2 regions of the Sporosarcina sp. AD_1 genome follow, and region 1 is predicted to be linked to the other one. Evidence: predicted binding sites of a transcription regulator. Region 1 holds the regulator's gene; the other holds the start of a gene.
What was found. Region 1 encodes NrdR, which represses ribonucleotide reductase genes. Its sites were predicted from a motif close to AACACNATATATNGTGTT; they were not measured.
Positions count from the first base shown of each region.

Region 2: a site for NrdR is predicted at 2,754-2,771, ahead of ACSW3C_RS00310 (vitamin B12-dependent ribonucleotide reductase). Genes of this name have one in related genera too.

Region 1 is NZ_JBPVIR010000001.1:326,963-333,698, forward strand. It holds gene thrS (threonine--tRNA ligase) at 1-815, opposite strand, end outside; T-box leader at 930-1,164, opposite strand; gene dnaI (primosomal protein DnaI) at 1,239-2,183, opposite strand; gene ACSW3C_RS01650 (replication initiation and membrane attachment family protein) at 2,186-3,550, opposite strand; gene nrdR (transcriptional regulator NrdR) at 3,593-4,057, opposite strand; gene ACSW3C_RS01660 (glyceraldehyde-3-phosphate dehydrogenase) at 4,297-5,319, opposite strand; gene coaE (dephospho-CoA kinase) at 5,434-6,036, opposite strand; gene mutM (bifunctional DNA-formamidopyrimidine glycosylase/DNA-(apurinic or apyrimidinic site) lyase) at 6,048-6,736, opposite strand, start outside.
Region 2 is NZ_JBPVIR010000001.1:60,777-67,512, forward strand. It holds gene ACSW3C_RS00310 (vitamin B12-dependent ribonucleotide reductase) at 158-2,722, opposite strand; gene ACSW3C_RS00315 (lipoate--protein ligase family protein) at 2,892-3,728, opposite strand; gene ACSW3C_RS00320 (rhodanese-like domain-containing protein) at 3,995-4,312, shown strand; gene gcvPB (aminomethyl-transferring glycine dehydrogenase subunit GcvPB) at 4,621-6,102, opposite strand; gene gcvPA (aminomethyl-transferring glycine dehydrogenase subunit GcvPA) at 6,095-6,736, opposite strand, start outside.

The sequences.
Region 1 (6,736 bases):
TTTGGAAGCCATAGCGGCAACCCTTGGCCGACTTTTTGGGAGTTTGTGAATAATTGAAGCTCCTTGCCGATCTTCCGGTGATCCCGCTCTTTCGCCTCTTCCAGCATACGCAAATGCTCTTGCAGTTCCTCTTTCTTGAAGAAAGCCGTACCATAAATCCGTTGCAACATTTTATTATCGGAATTACCGCGCCAGTAGGCACCCGCAATGCTCAACAGCTTGAATTCCTTCAACTTTCCAGTAGACGGAACGTGAATGCCGCGGCAAAGGTCAAAGAACTCGCCTTGTTCATAAATCGATACTTGCTCGCCTTCCGGAATCGCTTCGAGAAGCTCCAGCTTATATGGATCATCAATCTCTTTGAAACGTTTTTCCGCTTCCTCGCGTGAAACATCGTGACGGACAACTGGCAAGTTTTCTCCAATGATCCGCTTCATTTCCTTCTCAAGTTCAGGCAAGTCCTCTGCCGTAATCGGAGTTGGCGAGTCGATATCATAGTAAAAACCGTTATCAATGACCGGACCGATACCGAGTTTGGCATCCGGGAACTTGCGCTTCACCGCTTGTGCCAGCAAATGCGCTGTACTATGGCGTAGAATTTCTAACGCTTCCGGTGATTGAGGTGTAATGATCGCGATATCGCCATCTTGCTCGATCGGCGTTTTCAGATCGATCAGTTGATCTCCTACTTTACCTGCCAATGCACTTTTGCGGAGTCCCGGGCTGATGGATCCAGCAACGTCTTCTGTAGTTGTGCCTTTTGGAAACGATTTAACCGCTCCATCAGGGAATTTCAATTCGATTTGTTCCGACATGGTCAGTCTCTCCTTTTTAGTTAGTTGGAATAGAACGGATGGTGCACGTATTGGTTTTTAGTTAGTGGAATAAACAAAAAACTAAAAAAACCAATAAAAAAAGCCCCATCCCTATAAAGGGACGAAGCGTATGTTCGTGGTTCCACCCTTCTTCCTTCCCTCCGGCACAGAAAGGCCGGAAAGACGAAGCTTTCCAATCGGCTAACGGGCCGGTACCGTCGACGGATACTCATTTCCCCGTCGCTGCTCCGAGGTGGTCCATCGATTTTCTGTCCTGCGGGGCTTCCAGCCGATGACCCCGTTCTCTGTAGGATGACGAATCGATAGTTGTCCTCATCTTCACATTTTATCATTTAATACAAATTAGTATAAATGTGCTCTGCCTAAAAATCAAGCCATTGTGATAGGAATTCACAAAATGCATCAAGATCTTCTTCTGTTTTTTCCACGAAGTGCGATTGGCGAGCTAATGATCCGAATCCGTTCCATCAGACGGGCTGCTTTCACTTCTTCTTTTTCCCCGCGCTGGGTATATGTCAGATGGTGCTCAAGCTCATCGAGTGTGAAGTTTGAAGTGAAAAACGTCGGAAGCTCTTGCGCCATTCTGTATTGCAAAATCGTTCCTAGCACTTCATCCCTCGCCCATGCGGACATCGATTCGGCCCCAAAATCGTCCAGCATGAGAACCGGCGCTTTTTTGACGAAGTCGATTTTCTCATTCAATGTCTGATCTTGGATGGATTGTTTCATTTCCCTTAAAAATTCGGGTATATAGACGACAACCGTCCGTATTTGACGATTGGCCAATTCATTGGCCAGCGCGCCGAGGATAAACGATTTTCCCGTACCGAACGGACCATGTATATAGAGACCCTTCTCCGGAAGCTTTCCTGTTTCCTCGTATTCATTGATAAAACGTGCTGCCGCTTCAACTACTTGCAGCCTGCTGTTATCATGCGTCAAATCCACATCATGCAGCCTGGCCTCCATGACATCTTTCGGCATATGCATGCTCTCAATCATTTTGGAAACTTTCCTGCGCTCGTCATCGATTTGTTTATTCGGACAAATGACGTAATCTAGATCAATGTAATTCGCGGTCAGGATCAATTTCGGCTCATAGCCTTTCATTACATTAATGCAGCCTTCCAGATTCGGGCAGCTTTCGCATTTATGGGAGGAAGTAACGAATTCGTACAGCTTGCCGATGCTTTTATCCACAACAGACTTGTCAATGTATTGTGAGTTCTCTTCCAGAAATTGTTGAACCTCTTCATTTTCAAGCACTTCATTTCGAAGTTGGTCATACCTGGCAGTCAATGCAGGTGCATTGATGACCCGCTTCATCGCATTGCCGATACGTTCCATTATTATTTCACCCCACTTTTCATCGCTTCTAATTTAGCAAGCAGTTCTCGGCGCTTTTCTTCAATCGCCGGATCTTCTGAACTTGGTTGTTCCTTTTGCGTCTCCCGCTCTTTATTTTCCTTGAACCATTCAGGCACTTTCTCTTCGCGGACCGGGTTTCGCCTGTTTGTATTCTTTTGTCCATCTTTCAGCCAATTGCGGTATTGATCAGACTCAGCTCGCGCAAGCTCCATCGCTTCCTTCGCGGTTTTCACTTTCTTGTTGCGCCAAGTCGAGGCAATCCGTTCCACAAAATTATTCGTAATTTTACCGTCATTGCGGATGATGACATAGTTTAGCAGGACATTGACGACGCCAATCGGAAAACCATACGTATTGATCAGTTTTTCAGCCAGCTGGACGTCAACTGAAAGAGGCTCGCTTCCTGTATACCCTCTCAAAACTTCAACGGGTGATGTCGTTTCCATGTCATGGATAAATTTTTCTTCCTGCGTCATGTTTTTAACAGGTTTCTCTTCTTCCACAGTTGCCTGTTGGAACACTTTCTCCAACACCGGCACTTGTGTGGACCGGTTCATTTTATAAAAATCGACTGCCGCTTTCCGCAATCTTTCTTCTGGTATTTTCAGATTGTCGTCTAATGCCATCATGATCACTTTTTGCATATCAAGCGGTGTAAATGAGTAGAGGAACGCCAGCTTTTCGATCAATTCCCTCGATACGGTGGAAAGTGAAGAACTGGGCACCATCTGCTCAGATAGTCCGGCACGTAACATACCAAAATCAAAACCTGAATCAGCAAAAGGGATACCGGTCGACTTTGAGCGGCTTTGGAGTCCGGACTCATCCGATAAATCATCAGGTACGCCGTAACGGATCGGCTTGTACACATCCAAAAACGTCCGGGATACTTCTTCATACGAATCTTCTACAGGCAAATCGGAGGCAAAGCGGGTAAGCAAGCCCCGGTATGCCTGCTCGCCGATTTTGCTGAACAGGAAGGTGGAAAGAAGCGGATCTGCAAAAAAGGATTTTGCATCCAACGGCGTCAGCAGTTCATAGATGAATGCACGATCGTCTGTCAGCTGTTTGCAATAGGTCCGAAGCAGACCGATCCCTTCCAGGGACAGACGGGATTCGAAAACTTTCCCTAGCGGCATCGTCAGCACATTCATAAGATGATAGTGGTTGTACTCGCTCTCTTTATCCCGCTCGGCATCTGCCCAAAGCGTTAAGAACAGGCTCATGGCCTCCGGGCCGATCAGCGGTTGATAAAACAACGTCAGAAGCTGGCGGTCATAGTCCGAGAACGGATGCGACAGTTTTATTTTATACGTATCGACAGGCTGAAGTTCTTTATAGAGCATCCGAAATCGTTGCCTCCTTCTTACATTATCGTTATTCCAATCCTATTGACGGTCCTTCTTGTTTTGCAAGTTTTTCAGTTCTTCTATAAAGACGGTAATATCTTTATATTGGCGATAGACCGAAGCAAATCGGACATAGGCCACTTCATCGACATCCGCCAGTTTTTCCATGACCATTTCTCCGACATCTTTCGAGTTGATCTCGACGATGCCGGCGCTTCTCAACTCTTTTTCGATGAGATAGACGATATTTTTCAAAGAGGTCAACTCAACCGGCCGTTTTTCACAAGCACGGATCAAGCCTCTCAGTAGTTTTTCTCCATTGAACTCTTCCCGGGTGCCATCCTTTTTCACAACGACTAGAGGCATCTCTTCCACCTTCTCAAACGTCGTAAATCGGTAAGCGCAATTCTCGCATTCCCGGCGTCGCCTGATGGAGCGGTTTTCCTCTGCCGGCCTGGAATCGATAACCCGGGTACCGTTAAAGTGGCAAGCTGGACATATCATAATTGTTCCTCCGCATTTCCGTTTAGTACCCTACATTATAACAGAACCGGAAGGGAAAATATATTTGTCATTGCGAAGTTTCGACTAAATTCGCCACTCACATTTTCTGGAATCCATTCTACTAGCTTTATTTACAAGATAAAAAACCTAGCAGCGAACCTTCCATCTGCTAGGTTAATTTTCATTCAGAGTCTATCAATGTCGGCTATTTCCTAATACAATACATGCCTAACGGGAGCTCATGCATTCACTTTTTCTTTCAATGCATTTGCTACTTTCTTCGTCAATTCAACGACACGCGCAGAATAGCCCCATTCATTATCGTACCATGCTAACACTTTCACTTTGCGATCGCCCATGACGATTGTTGTTAATCCGTCAATCGTTGCTGAAACCGTTGTCGTATTGAAATCAACAGATACTAATGGTTCCATCGTGAAAGCAAGGATGCCGGCCATTTCCCCTTCAGCTGCCTTTTTGAATGCGCCATTTACATCTTCCACTGTAACATCTTGTTTCAAGTCGACAACAAGATCGACTAGGGAAACATTCGGCGTTGGAACACGAAGTGCCATTCCGTGAATTTTCCCTTTCAATTCAGGCAAAACAAGCGCTAGCGCTTTCGCTGCACCAGTTGAAGTCGGGATGATCGACTGTGCGCAGGCACGTGCACGGCGTAAATCCTTATGCGGGTTGTCCAAGTTTTTCTGGTCATTTGTGTAGGCATGCACAGTTGTCATCAATCCGTTTTCAATGCCGAACGTATCGTTGAGCACTTTTACGACTGGAGCGAGACAGTTTGTCGTACAGCTTGCATTAGAAATGATATCATGCTTTTCTATATCCAATTTCTCTTCGTTCACACCAAGAACGATGGTAATATCTTCGTTTTTCCCCGGTGCTGTGAGTATGACTTTTTTGGCGCCCGCATCCAAGTGCAGAGCGGCCTTTTCACGTGAATTAAATACGCCTGTCGCTTCCACGACAACATCCACGCCAAGCTCTTTCCATGGCAATTTTGAAGGATCCCGTTCTGCGATCAACTTGACTCTTTTGCCATTTACAACGAGTGCATCTTCTTCGGCTACGACCTCTCCGTCGAAGGCGCCATGATTTGTGTCATACTTAACTAAATGGGCTAGCGTTTCAGCCGGATATGAAGCATTAACCGCTACAACATTGACTTCATCATCCATCATCATTTGACGGAAAACCATCCTGCCGATCCGTCCAAACCCATTAATAGCTATCGAAGTAGTCATGAAATAAATCCTCCCGCATGTATGTTATACTTTTTAACTTATATCCGTTCATTAGTATAACACATATTATGCAGGAGTATAGACTTTGTGAAAAGAATAACAATGTTCCACTTTTCAGAATAGAGGTTCTGCTTTCCACTCCGTTAAAACGGCGTCAAGCTGGCGTTTCGTCTCTTCCAGCGTCCCATTATTATCGATCACTGCGTCTGCTCCCCGTTTCTTCACTTCCATCGGCAATTGGGAGGAAATCCGGGATTCCGCTTCGGCTTCGGACAAGCCGTTCCTCGCCATCAGTCGAGATTTCTGCAAATCCTTTGAAACCGAAACGACAAGAATCGAATCGACAAAAGGCTGTAATCGGCTTTCAAATAACAGGGGGATGTCCATAATGACAGTCGAAGCCCCTTTGGCGATCCATTCCTCTTTCTGCCGTAACATTTCTTTGCGGACAGCCGGATGAATGATGCCATTCAACTGCTGGCGCTTTTCAATATCGTTGAAGATGAGATCGCCCAGTTTAGCACGGTTTAATTGGCCATCCTCCAAGATGACTTCTTTCCCAAATACTTCTTCAATTTCACTGAGCACAGGACTCCCCGGCTCTACTACAAGCCTTGAGATTTCATCCGCATCAACAATTGGATACCCTTTTTCCCTCAGCATGGCCGCCACCGTACTCTTTCCGCTGGCGATGCTTCCAGTCAATCCAATAATCATTTTGTCACCCTCTAATGTTGGCATGATGGGCAATAGACGGAAGTCCTGCCCCCGATTTTCAAACTCTTTGTTCCTGTACCGCACTCAGGGCAAAATTTCTTGCCATACATTTTGAGCCGCTCCTGCATCGTCCCGGCTTCGCCGTTAATGTTCCGATAATCTGAAATGGAACTGCCGCCTGCCCGAATGCTTTCTTGCAGCACATTGACAATGGCCTGGAACAATTGGATTTTGCGCTCTTTGCTAATCCTGCCGGCACTCCGGTTCGGATGGATCCGCATCGTATATAACGCTTCTGTCGCATAAATATTTCCGCAACCCGAAATGACATGGCCATCCATGATGACTTCTTTGATCGGTTTCCGTGCGTACTTCGGCGTCTCGCACATGGCAAGAAAATGTGGTAATGCTTCCTCGCTGAATGGTTCTGGTGCCATCTCCAATAAAGGCGGGTAATCCGATTCCGTTTTCAATAAACGCAATTCGCCGAAACGGCGGATATCCGAGTAGACAAGAAGTCCGCCGTCCGCCATATGAAATGTCACATGAACATGTTTCCTGAACCGGTCTTCCGCAATATCGTCAAAGGAATTGACAACAAACCAAGCACCCGTCATTCCAAGATGGTTCACAAGCAAAAAGGGTTCTCCATTTCGTTCTACATGAAAATAGATATACTTGCTTCTTCGGGTTAAAGCGA
Region 2 (6,736 bases), 270 kb from region 1:
TTCTCTCGTATCTCCTCGCCTACCGCTCGTTTCTTCCACGGGACATCTCGTTTGTCACCCGCAACCCCTCGTATTGCCAGGCACCACTCGACTCGTGAACGTAAAAAAATCAGGTGAAGAAAAACTGTTCGTTTTTCTCCACCTGATTTATGCTATTTTACAAACCGCATTTCAATTGCGCGTTACAATTTGTGCATGTATTGCAACCACCGATTTCTTCTACTGTCCCTTGTCGGCAAACCGGGCATGTGTTCCCGACTTCTGAACCGATTGTGACGTTAGTAGAACGCAAATCTTGGATTGTGTTAATGAGGACGACTTTTCGTTGCTCAACGATTTCCTCTTCCATCGGCGTTGTTTCCATTACGTTCTCTTCCGCTTTCAGCGTGAGCACCTGGGAATCCCGACTGCCGTCGACGTAAACCGTTCCACCCTTTGCTCCGCCTTTATAAAGACGCTCATAGACACTTTCAACTTGTTTCACGCTGTATCCTCTAGGTGCGTTCACCGTTTTAGAGATGGAGCTGTCGATCCAGCGCTGGATGATGCACTGAACATCAGCATGCGCTTCGGGTGAAAGGCTCATGGAAGAAACGAACCAATTCGGCAAGTGATCCGGATCTGCTTCCGGATTCCGTTTCAAATATTCTTCCACAATGTTCGCTTTCACTTCGATGAATTTGCCGAGACGTCCACTGCGATAGTACGTGAAGGAGAAATATGGCTCCAGCCCTGTCGATACGCCGACCATTGTGCCTGTGGAACCTGTTGGTGCCACTGTCAGCAAATGCGAATTCCGGATACCATGCTCCAGCACGGATTGACGGATGTCTTCCGGCATCTTCTTCATAAAGCCAGTAGAAATATAAGCTTCACGCAACGCTTTTGTTTCCTTCTCATCTTTGCCAATCAAGAATGGGAAGCTTCCCTTCTCTTTAGCCAATTCGATGGATTCACGATACGCAGTCGTCGCAATCGTTTCAAACACTTTATCGACAAGCTCATTACCTTCTGGAGAACCGTATTCCTTTTCACAATAAATTAACAGATCGGCAAGACCCATGACACCAAGGCCAACACGGCGCTCTCCAAGTGCCTGGACTTTATTTTCTTCCAAGAAGTAAGGGGTAGAGTCGATGACGTTGTCCTGCATGCGGACGCCGACACGGACAGTCTCTTTTAATTTTTCATAGTCTACCGTCTTTGTTTCTTTATCTGTCATTTCCGCTAAGTTGACCGCTGCCAAGTTACAGACAGAATATGGGGCAAGTGGCTGTTCCCCGCAAGGGTTCGTCGCGACAACTTGTTGACCATATGCTTTTGCGTTCGTTTCTTTGTTGGCATTGTCAATAAAGAAGATGCCAGGTTCTGCAGAATACGTCGCACAGATATTGATCAAATCCCAAAGGGCACGGGCTTTGATTGTCCGGTAGACACGCACTTCATGGCCTTGTCTTTCCCATTCCCGGACATCTCCGACCTTATGCCATTCCTCATTGTACACTTCCATCTCTTCAGGGGAATAATTTTCCACTGCCGGGAAGCGCAATTCAAAATCAGCATCTTCTTCGACAGCTTTCATAAAGTCGTCTGTCAATGTTACGGAGATATTGGCACCTGTTAAAAATTCTGGATTATGAACTGTATACGTACCGCCATCGCGGAGTTTCATTTCCGCATCACGCAAAATCGCTTCATTGAAGCCGCCCATGCCAGGGATTGTCCGGTAGTTCAAGATTCCTTGATACATCGCTTCTTCCTGTGCTGTCAGCGGTTTGAACTTCAACTTCTCGTTCGCAAGCTTTTTGATCAATTCCTCTTCCGTATTTTCCAGGAGATACCGAAGGATTCGTGGATTTTGCATCTTCGAGATAATAAACTCGCAAATATCCGGATGCCAATCAGCAAGCATGATCATTTGAGCACCGCGTCTTGAACCGCCCTGCTCCACCAAATGCGTCAATTTCGCAATATCGTCAAGCCAGGAGACGGAACCGGAAGATTTCCCGTTCACTCCCCGCGCAAGCGTATTGCGCGGTCGCAGCGTCGAACCATTCGTTCCTACTCCGCCGCCGCGGCTCATGATTTCCATTACTTGTTTACGGTGATCCGAGATTCCTTCTCTGGAATCCGGAACGAATGGCATGACATAGCAATTGAAAAAGGTAACTTCTGTATCAGAACCTGCACCATATAAAACACGGCCAGCAGGAACAAAATTCAAGTTAGACAATTGTTTGTAGAACATGTCGAAAGATGCCTTCCGTTGTTCTTCCGTTTGTTCGACGGATGCTAGTCCAGTTGCGTTTCGTTTGGCAATCTGCTCGTAAAACACTTCCAGTGGCTTCTCGATGACATCCAGTGGACGCGTCACAATGCCCTTTTCCTGTTCTTCCGGGTCATCGATTGAAGAACGGTACTCAGTTTCAATCCAAATATCCGCCTTGCCCGCTTTTTTATCCAAGCCCACGACAAAGCCTAAGCCCCGCGCTGGAAATTTCGGGTCTTCCTTCACTGTGAGGACAACAAAGTCACCCACTTTTAACGTTTTCTTTTCTGTATCCTTAAAAGAATATCTATCTATCATGACAAGCCGCGAAACACCGCTATGCTCGATTTTCATATCATCCGTGATCGGGTGGACTTGCGGGAATCTCGCAATATCCGCGTTCAACTGTGCCTTGTCCAATTTCGGCTCGTCGTGCTTTGAAACAATGACCATGCTTGCGTCCTCCTTCGAATTAATCCACTAAAACACAACATGTTGTATTATGTATATAACCTAATCTACTACATCTTGAAACTACGATCAACGAAGAAAAATATTCTCACAACTAGAAAGCCGATAACGTCGGTATTCGTCGAAAAAAAATGAAACGAAAGTCCGATTTTTACTTTCGATATGTCCAGGAATCCGCCAAATATTTCGTTCGTTCGATCTCCTTGACATACTCCAGTTGTTCAGCCGTTAGTTCCAGCGGTACAAGCGTCATATCAAGTGCCTTCTCAAAACCCGTTGCAAAGGCAGATATGCACTCAGCCACTGAGATCGGACGATTTGTCAGCCGGTCAATGGCGACCGCCTTTTCCGGCAATCCTTTTCGCATACGTTCCCGCGCCTCTTCCGACTCGAATTTAAATAACGAGACGAGCTTCTCTTCATCCAAGCTGAGCAAAATGGCGCCGTGCTGGAGAATTACACCTTTTTGACGGGTCTGCGCACTTCCTGCCACCTTCTTACCTTCCACAACGAGCTCGTACCAGCTTGGTGCATCAAAGCATACGGCACTTTTCGGTTTACGCAGCCGTTCATTCTGCTCCTCCGTAACCGGTACAGAAAATTCCGCTTGCAGACCAAGATTCCGGAATCCTTCCAACAGGCCGCCCGAGATGACCCGGTATGCTTCCGTTACCGTCTCAGGCATGTCCTCGTAATCCTCCCTTACGATGACACTGTAGGTCAGTTCATGTTCATGAAGGACGCCTCTTCCGCCTGTCGGCCGTCTGACGAAGCCAAGATTATGCCTCTTTACGGCTTCCATATCAATTTCCTTTTCCACTCGCTGGAAATATCCAATTGACAAGGTGGCAGGCTGCCATTCATAAAAACGCAGAACCGGTCCAATTTCCCCTCTGCTATGCCAATCTAGAAGCGCTTCATCGAGCGCCATGTTAAAAGATGGCGAACACTTTCCGGAATTAATGAAATGCCAAACCTCTTTTTCCATACCGATTCCCCTTCCAATCAACAATGTTGCCGACCTAGAAGCGGAAAATGCCCATGCTAATAAGCAGCGGCATCCCTTGTCCAGGTCGGCGAAATATTCTTTTATGCTTGCCGATTCATTACAACGAATTTCATTTTATCATTCTCATTGAACATGTGCTACTTAATCTTTATAATGGACTTATAGAAAGAAAGGGGAAAATCGAAGTGGATTTATATATCTTAGGGGCGGTCGTCCTTCTCCTCATCCTCTACATCGTCATCACGATGTTACGCCTGCGAAAAGCGGTCACAAACTTGACGCAAGAGGATTTTATCAACGGATACCGGAAAGCGCAGCTTATCGATGTGCGGGAACCAAAGGAGTTTGAAGCGGGCCATATTCTCGGAGCGAGAAATATCCCATACTCCCAGTTCCGGCAGCGTTATAAAGAAATCCGTGCGGATAAGCCCGTCTACTTGTACGATCAAAACGGCGGCAAAAGTGCAAGAGCCGCTCTTTTCTTGAAAAAGAAAGAGTATACACAGCTCTTCCACCTCCAAGGCGGATTCCGTACGTGGACAGGCAAAATCAGAAGCAAATGATGGCAAAGTTCTTCCTTCGGGAGGAACTTTTTCTATTGCAATAAATTCCCCCATGCCTGCATCCCTCCTGACAGCCTCCTTAGAATCCATGACACGTATCACATCCAGACGGGTTGCAGGCAGTGTTCGAGCTTCCTCGCGCCTCCTAGCGTGCATCCGGTCTTCCTTAGGGTGAGCAGCAGGCCGTTCTTTATTTCATTAGCGGCCGCCTCTTAGAAAAGCCTTCAGGAACTCTCAACACAAAAAACTGCACGCCTGAATGTTTGCTTGATACAAACATTCGGCGTGCAGCCAAAATTTAATACGGATTACGCGTTAACCAGTTCCTCTTCTTTTTTCTTAAAGCGAAGAACTGGATGACGTGCCGCTTTTGTTTCATCCAAACGGTTAACGACCGTTGTATGAGGCGCCTCTTGGACAATTTCCGGCGTTTCTTCTACTTCCTTGGCAATTTGGATCATTGCATCGATGAAGGAATCGAGCGTTTCTTTCGATTCAGTCTCGGTTGGTTCAATCATCATGCCTTCCTCCACATTAAGCGGGAAGTAGATCGTTGGCGGATGGAACCCGAAATCAAGCAGGCGTTTTGCCATATCGAGTGTACGTACACCGAGTTTCTTTTGTCGGCGGCCTGATAGAACAAATTCATGCTTGCAATGTTGCGGATATGGCAGATCAAAATACGGCTCCAATCTGCGCATCATATAGTTTGCATTCAATACTGCATACTCCGTAACTGCCTTCAATCCATCCGGCCCCATGGAGCGGATATACGTGTAGGCACGTAAATAAATGCCGAAGTTTCCGTAGAACGGTTTCACACGGCCGATTGATTGCGGACGGTCATACTCGAATGTATAGCTGTCCCCTTCTTTAACGAGAACCGGCTTCGGCAAGAACGGAGCCAAATCCGCTTTCACGCCGACTGGGCCAGAGCCCGGTCCACCACCGCCATGCGGGCCTGTGAACGTCTTATGCAAATTCAAATGAACAGCGTCAAAGCCCATATCGCCCGGGCGTGCTTTCGCCATAACGGCGTTTAAGTTAGCACCGTCATAGTATAGCTTCCCGCCGACACCATGAACGATTTCAGCCATTGTTAAAATATCCTCTTCAAAGAGTCCGAGTGTATTCGGATTCGTCAGCATGAGGGCAGCTGTGTCAGGTCCAACTTTGGATTTTAGATCGTCGATATCGACCAGGCCGTTGTCATTTGACTTAACTGTAATCGTATCGAATCCTGCAACCGTTGCGGAAGCAGGGTTTGTGCCATGGGCAGAATCCGGCACAAGCACTTTTGTCCGGTTGAAATCGCCGTTTGACTCGTGGAATGCCCGGATCATCATGAGCGCAGTCCATTCACCATGTGCACCAGCAGCCGGCTGAAGCGTCACTTCGTCCATACCTGTAATTTCAGAAAGGTGTTCCTGCAAGTCATACATGATTTCCATTGCACCTTGAACAGTAGCTTCATCCTGCAACGGATGGATATTCGCGAAACCAGATAGGCGGGCAACCGCTTCGTTAATTTTCGGATTGTACTTCATCGTACAAGATCCAAGCGGATAGAATCCTGTATCTACTCCGTGATTCCGATTGGAGAGCGCAGTATAGTGTCGCATAATATCAAGCTCGGATACTTCCGGCAGTTCTGCCTCTTCAGAGCGGATATAAGTTTCAGGCAACAAGTTTGTCAAATCGACTTCCGGTACATCCAATTCAGGGAGGCTATAGCCGATCCGTCCCTCTTTTGATATTTCAAAAATCAGCGGTTGATTTTCATTACGCATGAAGGGCCTCCATTTCCTGCACGAGCGCATCAATTTCTTCTTTTGTCCGTTGTTCTGTCACAGCGATCAATGTGTGATTCGCGAGTTCCGGATATGTGGAACTAAGGTCATATCCGCCAATCATTCCTTTATGGAATAATTGCTCGTTCACTTCAGCTACCGGCTTTTTCACATCCACTACGATTTCGTTAAAGTGGACGTTGCCAAATTTAACATCAAAGCCTGCTTTCTCGAATGCCTCTTTTGCATATCTTGTTTTGGCAATGTTTTGATATGCCATTTCCTTAACGCCCACTTTTCCAAGTGCCGTCATCGCAACAGATGCTGCAAGTGCATTCAGGGCTTGGTTTGAGCAAATATTAGATGTCGCTTTATCACGGCGGATATGCTGCTCACGAGCTTGAAGCGTAAGAACATAACCTCTTCTTCCATCTTCATCTGTCGTCTCGCCGACAAGACGTCCAGGTACTTTTCGCATAAGCTTTGTCGTCGTCGCAAAATATCCGCAGTGCGGTCCGCCGAATTGTTCTGGAATGCCAAACGGCTGGGCATCGCCAACTGTAATATCCGCACCAAGTTTGCCTGGAGGCGTCAAGACGCCAAGCGCCAGCGGGTTGGACGAAACAATGAATAG